2 linked regions of the Azospirillum brasilense genome follow. The protein of the gene in region 1 binds, or shares a complex with, the protein of each later gene. Links are inferred from orthologs where the notes say so. Each region holds a gene or a part of one and is shown on either strand. Other genes may lie near its edges.

Region 1 (6,077 bases):
CCTCGATCCCGACATGGACGTGCATGCCACAGATCATCAGCCGCCGCGCCGGAGCGCCCAGGTCGCGGGCCAGCATGTTGTAGCGGTCGCGGTTGGTGTGCTTCTGCGGCTCCCAGGCGGCGAAGGGATGGGTGGAGGCAGCAATGGGCGCCAGATTATGGGCGCGCGCCACCCCGGCCACCGTGGCGCGCAGCCGCGCCAACTCCGCCCGCGCCTCCGCAAGGGTGGCGCAGACCGGCGTGCCGACCTCGATCTGGCAGCGCAGGAATTCCGGATGGATCTGGCCCGGCGCCTGCTCCTGGCAGGCCTCCAGCATCTCGTCCGGCGGGTTGCGCGCGATGTCCCGCGAACTGCGGTCGACCAGCAGATACTCTTCCTCAAGCCCCAGCGTGAAGGCCGGCTCCATGAACGCTCACTCCCGCGGGAACAGTTTGATCTGGTAGAGATCGGGGTCGGCCAGGATCGGCTCAAGCGCGTCGCCCAGCACCGTCGCCCACAGCGCCGCCCCCTCCGGCGTGGCGATCAGGTCCTGGCGCACCTCGACCAGGACGTTGGGCAGCCCGGCGGGGGTCGCGTGGCTTTCCACCGTGCCGCCCAGGGTGGTCCGCCCCGAGTAGGGCTCATTGTCGCCGACGCACCAGCGCCCGTCAGCGCGCAGCCGCGCGATCATCGGGATCGGGATGCGCGGGTCGTGGTCCCACAGGATGCCGACGTGCCACGGCCGGGCGACGCCGCGCATGGCGGGCGTGAAGCTGTGGATCGACAGCAGCACCGGCACCTGCCCGCGCTCCCGCCGCCGGGCGACCTCGGCGGCGACGGCCTCGTGATAGGGCCGGAAGATGGCGTCGACGCGACGCTCCTCCTCCGCCCGGTCCAAGGCGCGGTTGCCGGGGATGACCACATCGTCGCTGACCACCGGGATCGCCGTGGGATCGTCCAGCGCGCGGTTCGGATCAATGACCAGCCGCGAGTAGCCGGACAGCACCGCCGCCGCGCCGAACCGCTCCGACAGCCGCCGCGTCACCTCCGCCGCACCGATGTCGTAAGCGATGTGCCGGCACAGATTCGCCTCGTCCAGCCCCAGCGTCCCCAGAGCCTTCGGAATGGCCCGCGAGGCGTGATCGCACAGCAGCAGGACCGGGCTGTCCGACTCCGGGCGCAGCACGGTCACCGGCGGCGGATCGTCGGGACCCAGCAACGGTACGGCCGGCGCGGCGCGAGGCGGCGACGGCAGGGTCACCGGTCGGGGGTGTTCGGCGGGCTTGCAGGGGGATCGCTGCGTCATGATGGCACAGTATTGCAGGGTCTCGGTCGCAGCGGAAGTTTCCGCCGGCTGGTCCCCAAGGCAACGGTCCGGACGCGAGGATGATCCCACCGGCGGGACGATGTCCCACAATCCAAGACTTCCGCAGACGAGCCATGCGGCGGGGGGACGTGGCGTCCGCAGGTTGCGTCCGTTATAACGGACGCCATGCCGGACGCCAGCACCCTCGCCCCCGTCGCGCGCGCCGACTCCGCGCAACGGATCGCGCTGATTGCCCTTCTGATCGGGGCGCTGGGAATCGCCTTCGCACCGATCTTCGTGCGCCTCTCCGAATTGGGACCGAGCGCCACCGCCTTCTGGCGGCTTGCCTTCGCGATCCCGGCCCTGTGGGTCTGGATGGCTGTGGAACCGAAGGGAGGCGCGCGGTCGCGCAAGCCCTCGTCGCTGTCCGATTACGCCCGGCTGACCGCGGCGGGCCTGTTCTTCGCCGGGGATCTCGCCATCTGGCACTGGTCGATTCGCTACACCTCCGTCGCCAACTCCACGCTGCTCGCGAACTTCGCGCCGATTTTCGTGACGTTGGTGTCCTGGCTGGTGTTCAAGGAGCGGTTCAGCCGGACCTTCCTGATGGGCCTCGGGCTGGCGCTGTGCGGGGCCGTCGTGCTGATGGGGCAGAGTCTGAAGCTGAGCCCGGACCACCTGTTCGGCGACGCCCTCGGGCTGCTGACCGCGGTCTTCTACGGCGGCTACATCCTGGCGGTGGGCCGGCTGCGGGCGGAGTTCTCCACGGCCACCATCATGACCTGGAGCGGAGTCGTCACCGGCCTCGCCCTGCTGCCCATTGCCCTGCTGTCGGGGGAGAGCCTGATCGCCGGATCGCTTGGTGGATGGGCTGTGCTGCTGGGGCTCGCCCTGGTCAGCCACGCCGGTGGCCAGAGCCTGATCGCCTATGCGCTGGCTCATCTGCCCGCAGCCTTCTCCTCCGTCAGCCTGCTGCTCCAGCCGGCAGCCGCGGCGGTGCTGGCTTGGGCGCTGCTCGCCGAACCGCTCGGGATTCTCCAGGCGGTGGGCGGCGCCGTGGTTTTGGCAGGCATTCTGATGGCCCGCCGTGGGAGCCGATGAAACGCCGCCGGTGATGCGACCCATACGCCGCCGTCTGGATGCGAGTTGACGTGATTTGCCCGACTCGGGTACGACCTATGACCGATTGCTGATGAAAGGGCATGACACCGTGTCCGACACCGAAGAACCCCACCACGTACCGGCCTCCTCCCAGCGCATTTCCGAATGGGTGGCGGAGCGGATTCTCGAACGGATCGCCCGTGGCGAACTCGTTCCGGGAGAGCGCCTGCCCGGCGAGCGCCAGCTCGCGGAGCAGCTCCACGTCAGCCGGGTCTCGGTGCGCGCGGCCCTGCAGAAGCTGAAGACGCAGGGCTTCCTGACCGCCGTCCAGGGCGGCGGGACACGCGTGGTATCCTCTGCAGGCGCCATGGACGGCGCTCTGACCGAGATGGTCCGCGTGAAGCACGCCAACCTCTGCGACCTCGTGGAGATCCGGCAGGCCCTGGAAAGCTGGGCGGCCCGGCGCGCCACCGAGCGCGCGACCCAAGAGCAGATCGACCACATCGGGCGGGTCCTCGCCGCGATGGGCGAGACGGGTCGCGACGGCAAGCAGGCCGCCGACGACATGGACTTCCATCTCGCCGTCGCACAAGCGGCGGGAAGCCCGGTCTATCTGCACCTGCTGGCGACCATCCGCGACATCCTCGGCCAGATGATGGAGTATCACCACACCGAGCCCTTCGCGCTGGGCCGCGAGGCGCTGATGATCGACCATCACCGCGCCATCTACGACGCCATCCGGCGCCGCGACGCCGATGCCGCCGCCGTTGCGGCCACCGATCACCTCGGCTGGGTGCTCGACCGCTACAACGATCTGAGCCGGAAGGCGGAAGACCTCTCACGCCCCGACACCGACGCCGCTTCGTAAAGAGAGGCGGCGTCTTTGGGGAGCATCACCCTCCCCGCCTCGTCGTCACGACATAGAAAAAGCCGCAAGGGTCCGAAGATCCTCGCGGCTTTTCCTTTCAGCCGATCAGGACAATCCTGGTCAGGCGGCCCGCTCAGGACGCCAGGATGCCCTCGATCTGCTTCGTCACGTCGTCGATCTCGGCCATGCCGTCCACCGTCTTCAGAACCCCACGGCTCTGATAATACGGCAGAATCGGCGCGGTCTGCTCGTGATACTGGGCGAGACGGGTCTTCACCGTGTCCGCGTTGTCATCGGCCCGGCGCTTGAACTCCGTGCTGCCGCAGACATCGCAGACGCCCTCGACCTTCGGCTTTTCGAAGACGTCGTGATAGCCCTTGCCGCACTTGGCGCAGGTGTAACGGCCGGTGATGCGCTCCACCAGGACGTCGTCCACGACCTTCATCTCGATCACGTGGTCGAGCTTCAGGCCCTTGTCCGACAGCATGGTGTCCAGCGCCTCGGCCTGGGCGACCGTGCGCGGAAAACCATCGAGGATGAAGCCGTTGGCCACATCCGGCTTGGAAATGCGCTCAGCGATGATTTTGACCATCAGCTCGTCCGGCATCAATTTGCCGGCGGACATGATGTCCTTCGCCTGCTGCCCAAGCGGACCACCCTCGGCGACCATCGCGCGGAGCATATCGCCCGTAGAAAGCTGGACGAGCCCGCGCGTGTCTTCGAGACGCCGCGCCTGGGTCCCCTTCCCGGCGCCCGGCGGTCCGAGCAGAATGAGATTCATTACTTTCTCCCCCGAAGCTTCGCTTTTTTAATCAGCCCCTCATACTGGTGGGCCAGCAGATGGGAATGAATCTGCGCAACCGTGTCCATCGTCACCGTGACCACGATCAGCAGGCTGGTGCCGCCAAAATAGAACGGAACCGAATGCTGGGAAATCAGGATTTCGGGGAGGAGACAAACCGCCACAAGGTAGGCCGAACCGATCACCGTCAACCGGGTCAGCACGTAGTCGATGTAGTCCGCGGTGTTCTTGCCCGGACGGATGCCGGGAATGAAGCCGCCATACTTACGCAGGTTCTCGGCCGTGTCCGCGGGGTTGAAGACGATGGCCGTGTAGAAGAAGCAGAAGAAGATGATCAGCGCCGAATACAGGATCATGTAGAGCGGCGTGCCGTGCGCGAGATAGCGCGTGACGGTCTGCAGCCACTCCGGACCCTCGCCGCCGGCAAAGCCGACCGCGGTCAGCGGCAACAGCAGCAGCGACGACGCGAAGATCGGCGGGATGACGCCCGAGGTGTTCAGCTTCAGCGGCAGGTGCGACGCTTCGCCGCCGAACACGCGGTTGCCCATCTGACGCTTCGGATACTGGATCAGCAGCCGGCGCTGCGCGCGCTCCATGAACACGATGAAGAACACGACGCCCACCGCCATCAGCAGCAGGAAGACGATGAACAGCGTGGACAGCGCGCCGGTGCGGCCCAGCTCCAGCGTGCTGACGAGCGCGCGCGGCAGCTCGGCAACGATGCCGGCGAAAATGATGAGGGAGATGCCGTTGCCGATGCCGCGGGCGGTGATCTGCTCGCCCAGCCACATCAGGAACATCGTGCCGCCGACCAGCGTGATGACCGTGGCGATCTTGAAGAACAGCCCCGGTTCCGGAACCGCGGCGCCGGATGCGCCGGTCATCGCCTCAAGCCCCACCGCCAAGCCCCAGGCCTGCACGGTCGCCAGAAGGACGGTGCCGTAGCGGGTGTACTGGTTCAGCTTCTTGCGGCCCGACTCGCCTTCCTTCTTCAGCGCTTCCATCTGCGGCGACACCGCGGTCAGAAGCTGCACGATGATGGAGGCCGAAATGTACGGCATGATGTTGAGCGCGAAGATCGTCATGCGGTGCAACGCGCCGCCGGCCAGCATGTCGAACATGCCCAGGATGCCCCCGCCCTGCTGCCGAAAAATATCGGCCAGGATCTGCGGGTTGACGCCCGGAATCGGGATGTAGGTGCCCAGGCGGTAGATGATCAAGGCACCAAGGGTGAACCAGATCCGCTTCTTCAGCTCGGTCGCCTTGGAGAAGGCCCCGAAATTAATGTTCGCGGCAAGCTGCTCGGCCGCTGATGCCATGGGTCGTATCCCTGTCCCTAATGCACGAACGGGGCGGTCCTGCAGGATGCAGGCCGCCCCTCGCAACTTCGCTTCATTTAGTGCCGGAAGAGGCCCGCGCGCAAGCGCGGGCTTCCGATCACTCGGCGGCTTCGGCGGCGGACGCGGTCAGCGTGACGCTGCCACCCGCCTTCTCGACCGCTTCCACAGCCGACTTGGAGGCGCCGGCCACGGTGAAGCTGGCCTTCGTCGTCAGGGCGCCCTTGCCCAGCAGACGGATGCCGTCCTTCTTCACCTTGCCGGTGACGCCCGCCGCTTCCAGGGCCACCGCATCGATGGTCTGGCTGGCGTCGAGCTTCCCGGCGTCGATGAACTTCTGGACCAGGCCCAGGTTCACGACCGAGTATTCCTTCGCGAAGATGTTGCGGAAACCGCGCTTCGGAAGGCGGCGGTGAAGGGGCATCTGGCCACCTTCAAAGCCGTTGATGGCCACGCCGGTGCGCGAGGTCTGACCCTTGACGCCACGGCCGCCGGTCTTGCCCTTGCCCGAACCGATACCGCGGCCGACGCGCATGCGCTCCTTACGGGCACCGGGGTTGTCCCGGAGATCGTTCAGCTTCGTCATGGGTTCAGCCCTCGTTCTCGACGCGGACCAGGTGCGCGACCTTGGCGATCATGCCCCGCACGGCCGGAGTGTCCTCCAGCTCGCGGGTCCGGTGCAGC
Region 2 (6,487 bases), 550 kb from region 1 along the record:
CCGCGGTGGTGGCGCTTTCCACGGCGACGCGCACCGGGTTGCGCAGCAGGTTGCCGGCGAGCTGGGCCATGCGGCGGTCCAGCGTGGCGGTGAACAGCAGCGTCTGGCGGTTGTCCGGGCAGCACTTGGCGATGGTTTCCACATCGTCCAGGAAGCCCATGTCCAGCATGCGGTCCGCCTCGTCCAGGATCAGCACCTCGACGGCGCTGAGGTCGATGCGGTTGCGCGACACATGGTCGAGCAGGCGGCCCGGCGTGGCGACCATCACGTCCACGGCGCGCGACAGCAGGCGCAACTGGTCGCGGTAGGGCATGCCGCCGACGACGTCCACGATGTTGTACTTCATGAACTTGGCGTACTTGCGGGCGGCGTCGGTGACCTGCTTGGCCAGCTCGCGGGTCGGGGCGAGAACCAGCACGCGCGGAGCGGCCACGCCGAGGCGCGGCAGGTCGATGGTGCGGGTCAGCGCCGGCAGCATGAAGGCGGCGGTCTTACCCGTGCCCGTCTCGGCAGTCGCCAGAATGTCGCGGCCTTCCAGGGCCGGCGGAATCGCCTCGGCCTGGACCGGGGTCGGGGTGTTGTATTCGAACGCTTCCAGCGCCTTCACGACGAGCGGGTGGACGCCCAGCCCGGCGAAGGCGTTCGGGGTAACGGTGTCAGTCACGGTCGCGTCGGCGGCGGCAACCTCGGTGACGGCGGTCTCGACGACAGAAGTCTCGGCGACGGCGGTCTCGACAACGAGGGCGTCGGCGGCGGTCATTTCAATGGACGACAAGTAGGGTAACCTTTCCTCAGGACCAAGACGGCGCACGGCCGCCGCACCAGGATGGTGAGCGGTGGAACGCCGGCGTTTTCGCCGGGAGGAGGTCGGAAGAGGGAGAGGCGTCTGTCCGAAGCAACGGGCGACCGGGTCCCAAGGAAGGCCGTCCCGCAATATCAAAGCGCGTCTCGCTCAAGAGACGCGCGAGCCTCCAGCGATCAAGACGCCTTACATAATGGGTTGCGCTGCACAATCCAAGAAGATTCTTTCACGCCCCCGGTCGAGTCGTGTCCCCCGGGGCGGGTGCCTGCCGTGCGCGCAGCGCATCCCGGATCTCCTCCAGCAAAACCTCCTGGCGGGGCGGCGCCTTCGGCTTGGAATCCTGGAGGAAATGCAGGCGGTTGACCTGCCGCACGATGAGGAACAGCGCGCCCGCCACGATGAAGAAGTTGATGAGCGCGTTGATGAAGCGGCCGTAGTTGATGGTCGCCGCCCCCGCCGCCTCCGCCGCGGCGAGGCTCTCGTAATGGCCGCCGGACAGGTTGAGGAAGTAGTTGGAGAAGTCGATCCCGCCCATGATCCAGCCGATGGGCGGCATCAGCATGTCCCTGACCAGCGAATTGACGATGCCGGTGAAGGCCGCGCCGATGATGATGCCGACGGCCAGTTCCACGACGTTGCCGCGGCTGATGAAGGTCTTGAATTCCTGCAACATGGCTGCGCTCCCGCTTTTGATGGGAAGAACGCCACAGCCCAGCCGAAGTTTCCAGGGCCGCAAAAAGGAAAGGGGCCGGACCTTGCGGCCCGGCCCCGTCCGGAACATCCCCCTCCGGAATGTCCCCGGCGGCGTTCTTCGCGGCGGCGCTTAGCCGACCTTGCCGTGGCAGTGCTTGTACTTCTGGCCCGAGCCGCAGGGGCAGGGCGCGTTGCGCGGCGTGTTCGCCCAGGCGTTGGGGTCGGCCCCCGGCACCACCGAGGCGGCGGCCTCGCGACGGACCATCCCGGCGGGCAGCGGCGCATCGGCCGGCGGGTAGCCCTGGGCGGCCCCGGCTCCCGCTTCGGCCATCGCCAGCGCCGGGTCGTCGCGGCCCTCGTGCATCTCCTGCGGCGGACGGGCGTACAGCTCTTCCGGCTGCGGGGCGATGCGGATCTCGACATGCATCAGCACGGCGGTCACCTGCTCACGCAGGGTCGACAGCATGGTCTCGAACAGCTCGAAGGCTTCCCGCTTGTACTCGTTCAGCGGGTCCTTCTGGGCATAGGCGCGCAGGGAAATGCCCTGACGGAGATGATCGAGCTGGAGCAGGTGATCCTTCCATTCCTGGTCGAGGATCTGCAGCAGCAGGCTCTTCTCCACATGGCGCATCGTGTCGGCGCCATAAGTCTCCACCTTCTCCGCGTATTTGCGGTCGGCGGCCTCGCGGACGCGCTCCTCGATCTCCGGCTCGGCGATGCCCTCTTCCTTGGCCCAGTCGGCCACCGGCAGGTCCATGCCCAGGAGGCGGTTCACCTCCTCGTGCAGGCCGGCGATGTCCCAGGCCTCGGAGTAGGAGTTCGGCGGGATCGCCTTGTTGACCATGTTGGAAACGACCTGATGGCGCATCTCCAGGACGGTCTCGGCGATGTCCTCGGTGTCCATGATCTCGCGACGCTGCTCATAGACGACCTTGCGCTGGTCGTTCATGACGTTGTCGAACTTGAGCAGGTTCTTGCGGACCTCGAAATGGTGGGCCTCGACCTTGGTCTGGGCCTTCTCCAGCGCCTTGTTGATCCAGGGGTGGATGATCGCCTCCCCCTCCTTCAGGCCCAGGCGCTGGAGCATGCCGTCCATGCGCTCCGACCCGAAGATGCGCATCAGGTCGTCGTCCAGCGACAGGAAGAACTTGGAGGCGCCCGGATCGCCCTGGCGGCCCGAACGGCCGCGCAGCTGGTTGTCGATGCGGCGGCTCTCGTGCCGCTCCGTGCCGACGACGTAGAGACCGCCGGCCTGCTTGACCAGCTCGCGCGCCTCGGCCACCTCGGCCTCGATCTGCTTGATCTTGGCGTCGCGCTCCGGCCCGTCCGGCAGGTTGGCCAGCTCCATCTGGATGCGCATCTCGACGTTGCCGCCGAGCTGGATGTCGGTGCCGCGGCCGGCCATGTTGGTGGCGACCGTGACGGCGCCCGGACGGCCCGCCTGCGCGACGATGTAGGCTTCCTGCTCGTGGTGGCGGGCGTTCAGCACGTTGTGCGGAATGCTGCGCTTCTTCAGCAGCTCGGCGATCAGCTCCGACTTCTCGATGGAGGTGGTGCCGACCAGCACCGGCTGCTGGCGCTTGCGGGCGTCCTCGATCAGGTCGATGATCGCGTCGTATTTCTCCGACGCCTTGCGGTAGACCTCGTCGTCCATGTCCTTGCGCTGGACCGGCACGTTGGTCGGCATGTCAACGACCTCAAGGCCGTAGATCTCCGCGAACTCCGCCGCCTCGGTCATCGCCGTGCCGGTCATGCCGGCCAGCTTCGGGTAGATGCGGAAATAGTTCTGGAAGGTGATGGAGGCGAGCGTCTGGTTCTCGCGCTGGATCGTCACCTTCTCCTTGGCCTCCAGCGCCTGATGCAGGCCCTCCGAATAGCGGCGGCCCTCCATCATGCGGCCGGTGAACTCGTCGATGATGATGACCTTGTCGTCCTTGACGATGTAGTCCTTGTCGCGCTGGAACAGCGTGTAGGCGCGCAACGCCTGCTGGGAATGGTGGACCAGCGCCACGTTCTGGATGTCGTACAGCCCGCCCGCCTTCAGCAGCCCGGCCTCGGCCAGAAGCTGCTCCATATGCTCCTGCCCGGCCTCGGACAGGCTGACCGTGCGGTTCTTCTCGTCCAACTCGTAGTCGTCCCGCGTCAGCTGCGGGATCAGGCGGTCGACCTGCACATACATTTCCGACGAGTCGGTGGACGGGCCGGAGATGATCAGCGGGGTGCGCGCCTCGTCGATCAGGATCGAGTCGACCTCGTCCACGATGGCGAAGTTGAAGGGCCGCTGGACCATGTCCTCCAGCCGGAACTTCATGTTGTCGCGCAGATAGTCGAAGCCGAATTCGTTGTTCGTGCCGTAGGTGATGTCGGCGGCGTAGGCGGCGCGGCGCTCCTCGTCGTCCAGCCCGTGCACGATGCAGCCGGTGGTCAGGCCGAGGAAGCCGTAGATGCGGCCCATCCAGGCGCTGTCGCGCGAGGCCAGATAGTCGTTCACGGTGACGACGTGGACGCCCTTGCCCTCCAGCGCGTTCAGATAGACGGCCAGCGTGGCGACCAGCGTCTTGCCCTCGCCGGTGCGCATCTCGGTGATCTTGCCCTGGTGCAGGACCATGCCGCCCATGAGCTGCACGTCGTAGTGCCGCTGCCCCAGCACGCGCTTGCCCGCCTCGCGCACGGTGGCGAAGGCGTCGGGCAGGATGGCGTCGAGCGTCTCGCCCTGCGACAGCCGGCCGCGCAGCCAATCGGTGCGGGCGCGCAGCGCGTCGTCGGAGAGCGCCGCCAACTCGGGCTCCAGCGCGTTGATCTGCTGGACGGATTTTTGCAGCGCCTTGACGGTGCGCGTGTTGGCGGTGCCGAAAATCTTGCGGGCGAGAGCACCGAACATGAAAACCTCGGGGGTGGAACGTCGTGAAGCCGGCTTTTTGACCGGTCTCACATAGGCCCGAAGCAAGTTTCTGTCAACGAGACCCGCCCCTTTGCCCGGCCCTTTGAGGGGGCATCGCGGGGGTGTCGGCCCTGCCGGGGGTGTGGATCGGCGTGTGGCACGCCCTGGAAGCACCACCGTTCCGCCGCCATATCGCCTTGAACACGGTCGAAGCAGGGCGTCATGGCCACGCATCACGACCGCTTGCCCCGCGCTGCGAACCCATGCTTAATCCCCCGCGGATTCGGGCGCGGGGCCGGATCGTCCGTACAGCCGCCGCCAATCATAAGACGTTCTGTCATGCCATTGACCGTGACAAGACACATCCGCCGGAAGGAAAAGACTCCATGGTGAATCGAGTGTTCCGCGCCGCCCTGCTGTCGATGGCCGCCTGCGGCCTCGCGCTGGCCGCACACGCCCAGACTCCGGCGCCGACTCCGGCTCCCGCGGCCACGCCCGCCCCCGCCGCTCAGGCCGCTCCCGCCCCGGCGGACGCCGATCCGGTGGTGGCGCGCGTCAACGGCGAGGCGGTCCACCGCTCCGACGTCCAGCGCATGGTCGCCCAGCTCCCGCCGCAGGTGCAGCAGATGCCGCTGGAGATGATCTACCCGGCGGTGATCGAGCAGCTCGTGAACTCGAAGCTGGTGGCCGAGGCCGGCTACAAGGCCAACCTCGCCGGCACGCCGGAGGTCAAGGACGAGATCAAGCGCGCCGAGGAGCGCGCGGTGCAGCGCGCCTACATCCAGAAGGAAGTGCAGTCGCGCATCACCCCGGCCAAGCTGGACGAGGCCTATCAGGCCTTCCTGAAGCAGAACCCGGCCCAGGAAGAGGTCAAGGCCGCCCACATCCTCGTCGAGAAGGAGGATGAGGCCAAGGCGATCATCGCCCAGCTCAAGAAGGGCGGCGACTTCGCCAAGCTGGCCAAGGAGAAGTCCAAGGACCCGGTGGCCGCCGAACAGGGCGGCGATCTCGGCTACTTCACCAAGGACACGATGGTCGAGCCCTTCGCCGACGCCGCCTTCGCCATGAAGAAGGGCGAGGTGAGCAAGGAGCCGGTGAAGACGCAGTTCGGCTGGCACATCATCAAGGTCGAGGACAAGCGCACCCAGCCGCAGCCGTCCCTGGACGAGGTGAAGCCGCAGCTCGAGCAGCAGCTCAGCAAGGACATCGTGACCAACGTCGTCGACGACCTGCGCAAGGTCGCCAAGGTCGAGACCTTCCAGCTCGACGGCTCGCCGATGCCGAAGGAAGAGGCCGCGCCGGCCCCGAAGGCCGAAGAGCCGAAGAAGAACTAAAGCTCCGGCACCGGTTGCCCCCACCCTTCCCACGGCTGACGCCGCGGGCCCCTTCCCTCCCCCGCTGCGCGGGAGAGGGAGACAATCCCCTCCCCTGCGAAGCGGGGGAGGGTTAGGGAGGGGGCAAGCGCCTTGCATCCCAATCACCGTCCAACACCCCCCGCTCCACCAGCCCCACGAGCCCGTCCCCATGGCCACGACCGTCTCCCCCTTGGCACCCGCCGGCTTCCCGACGCTCCCGCCCGTGGCGGGCGTGCGCATCGCCACCGCCAACAGCGGCATCCGATACAAGGGCCGCGACGACCTGATGCTGGCCGTGCTTGACGAGGGCACGACGGTGGCCGGGGTGCTGACCAAGTCGCTGACCTGCTCCGCCCCGGTGATCTGGTGCCGCGACAGCCTGCCCCGCGGCTCGGCCCGCGCGGTCGTGGTCAACGCCGGCAACGCCAACGCCTTCACCGGCAAGGCCGGCGACGCCACCGTCCAGGCGACCGTCGAGGCCGCCGCCAGGATCGCCGGCTGCGCCACCGACGAGGTCTACGTCGCCTCCACCGGCGTGATCGGCATCCCGCTGGCCGCCGACGCCATCGCCAAGGTCCTGCCGGGCATGGTGCCGGCGCTGAAGAACGATTCGGCGGCGCTGGAGGCCGGGGCGCGGGCCATCATGACCACCGACACCTTCGCCAAGGGCTCGACCCGTCAGGTCGCCATCGGCGGGACGACGGTGACGATCAGCGGCTTCGCCAAGGGCTCCGGCATGATCGCCCCGGACATGGC

The links.
Region 2: the proteins of secY (region 1) and secA are in contact, whole or in part, in a crystal structure (PDB 3DIN), measured with the Thermotoga maritima proteins. The link is inferred for Azospirillum brasilense from one-to-one orthologs. Residues at the interface, in WP_004081795.1 of Thermotoga maritima: Glu108, Gly109, Glu110, Glu111, Ala236, Glu237, Arg238, Arg239, Ile240, Thr241, Ile242, Gln243, Tyr244, Ala245, Arg246, Arg247, Val248, Thr249, Gly250, Arg251, Arg252, Val253, Tyr254, Gly256, Ala257, Ser258, Thr259, Tyr260, Leu261, Pro262; in WP_004082002.1 of Thermotoga maritima: Glu261, Ala262, Arg263, Lys300, Ala301, Arg302, Thr303, Ile304, Ile305, Leu323, Tyr324, Asp325, Pro326, Val329, Ser330, Tyr333, Ile336, Lys340, Phe345, Val349, Glu363, Phe364, Tyr374, Ser375, Gly376, Gly377, Glu393, Ile395, Thr482, Ser483.

Annotation. Positions count from the first base shown.
Region 1 is NZ_CP012914.1:2,219,041-2,225,117, forward strand. The notes cover bases 3,206-6,077. They hold secY (preprotein translocase subunit SecY), read right to left. Parts: upstream 5,376-6,077; coding sequence 4,035-5,375; downstream 3,206-4,034. Other genes in these bases: AMK58_RS10295 (FadR/GntR family transcriptional regulator), read left to right, coding at 3,206-3,254; AMK58_RS10300 (adenylate kinase), read right to left, coding at 3,388-4,035; rplO (50S ribosomal protein L15), read right to left, coding at 5,494-5,979; rpmD (50S ribosomal protein L30), read right to left, coding at 5,984-6,077. Outside these bases: AMK58_RS10280 (carboxylate-amine ligase), read right to left, coding at 1-406; AMK58_RS10285 (N-formylglutamate amidohydrolase), read right to left, coding at 413-1,285; AMK58_RS10290 (DMT family transporter), read left to right, coding at 1,472-2,386; more of AMK58_RS10295, read left to right, coding at 2,496-3,205. UniProt on the Escherichia coli protein: The central subunit of the protein translocation channel SecYEG. Consists of two halves formed by TMs 1-5 and 6-10.
Region 2 is NZ_CP012914.1:2,772,636-2,779,122, forward strand. Bases 1,426-4,707 are described here. They hold secA (preprotein translocase subunit SecA), read right to left. Parts: upstream 4,377-4,707; coding sequence 1,626-4,376; downstream 1,426-1,625. Other genes in these bases: mscL (large conductance mechanosensitive channel protein MscL), read right to left, coding at 1,426-1,475. Also shown: AMK58_RS12870 (DEAD/DEAH box helicase), read right to left, coding at 1-775; more of mscL, read right to left, coding at 1,029-1,425; AMK58_RS12885 (peptidylprolyl isomerase), read left to right, coding at 4,763-5,710; bifunctional glutamate N-acetyltransferase/amino-acid acetyltransferase ArgJ, read left to right, coding at 5,901-6,487. UniProt on the Escherichia coli protein: Required for protein export, interacts with the SecYEG preprotein conducting channel.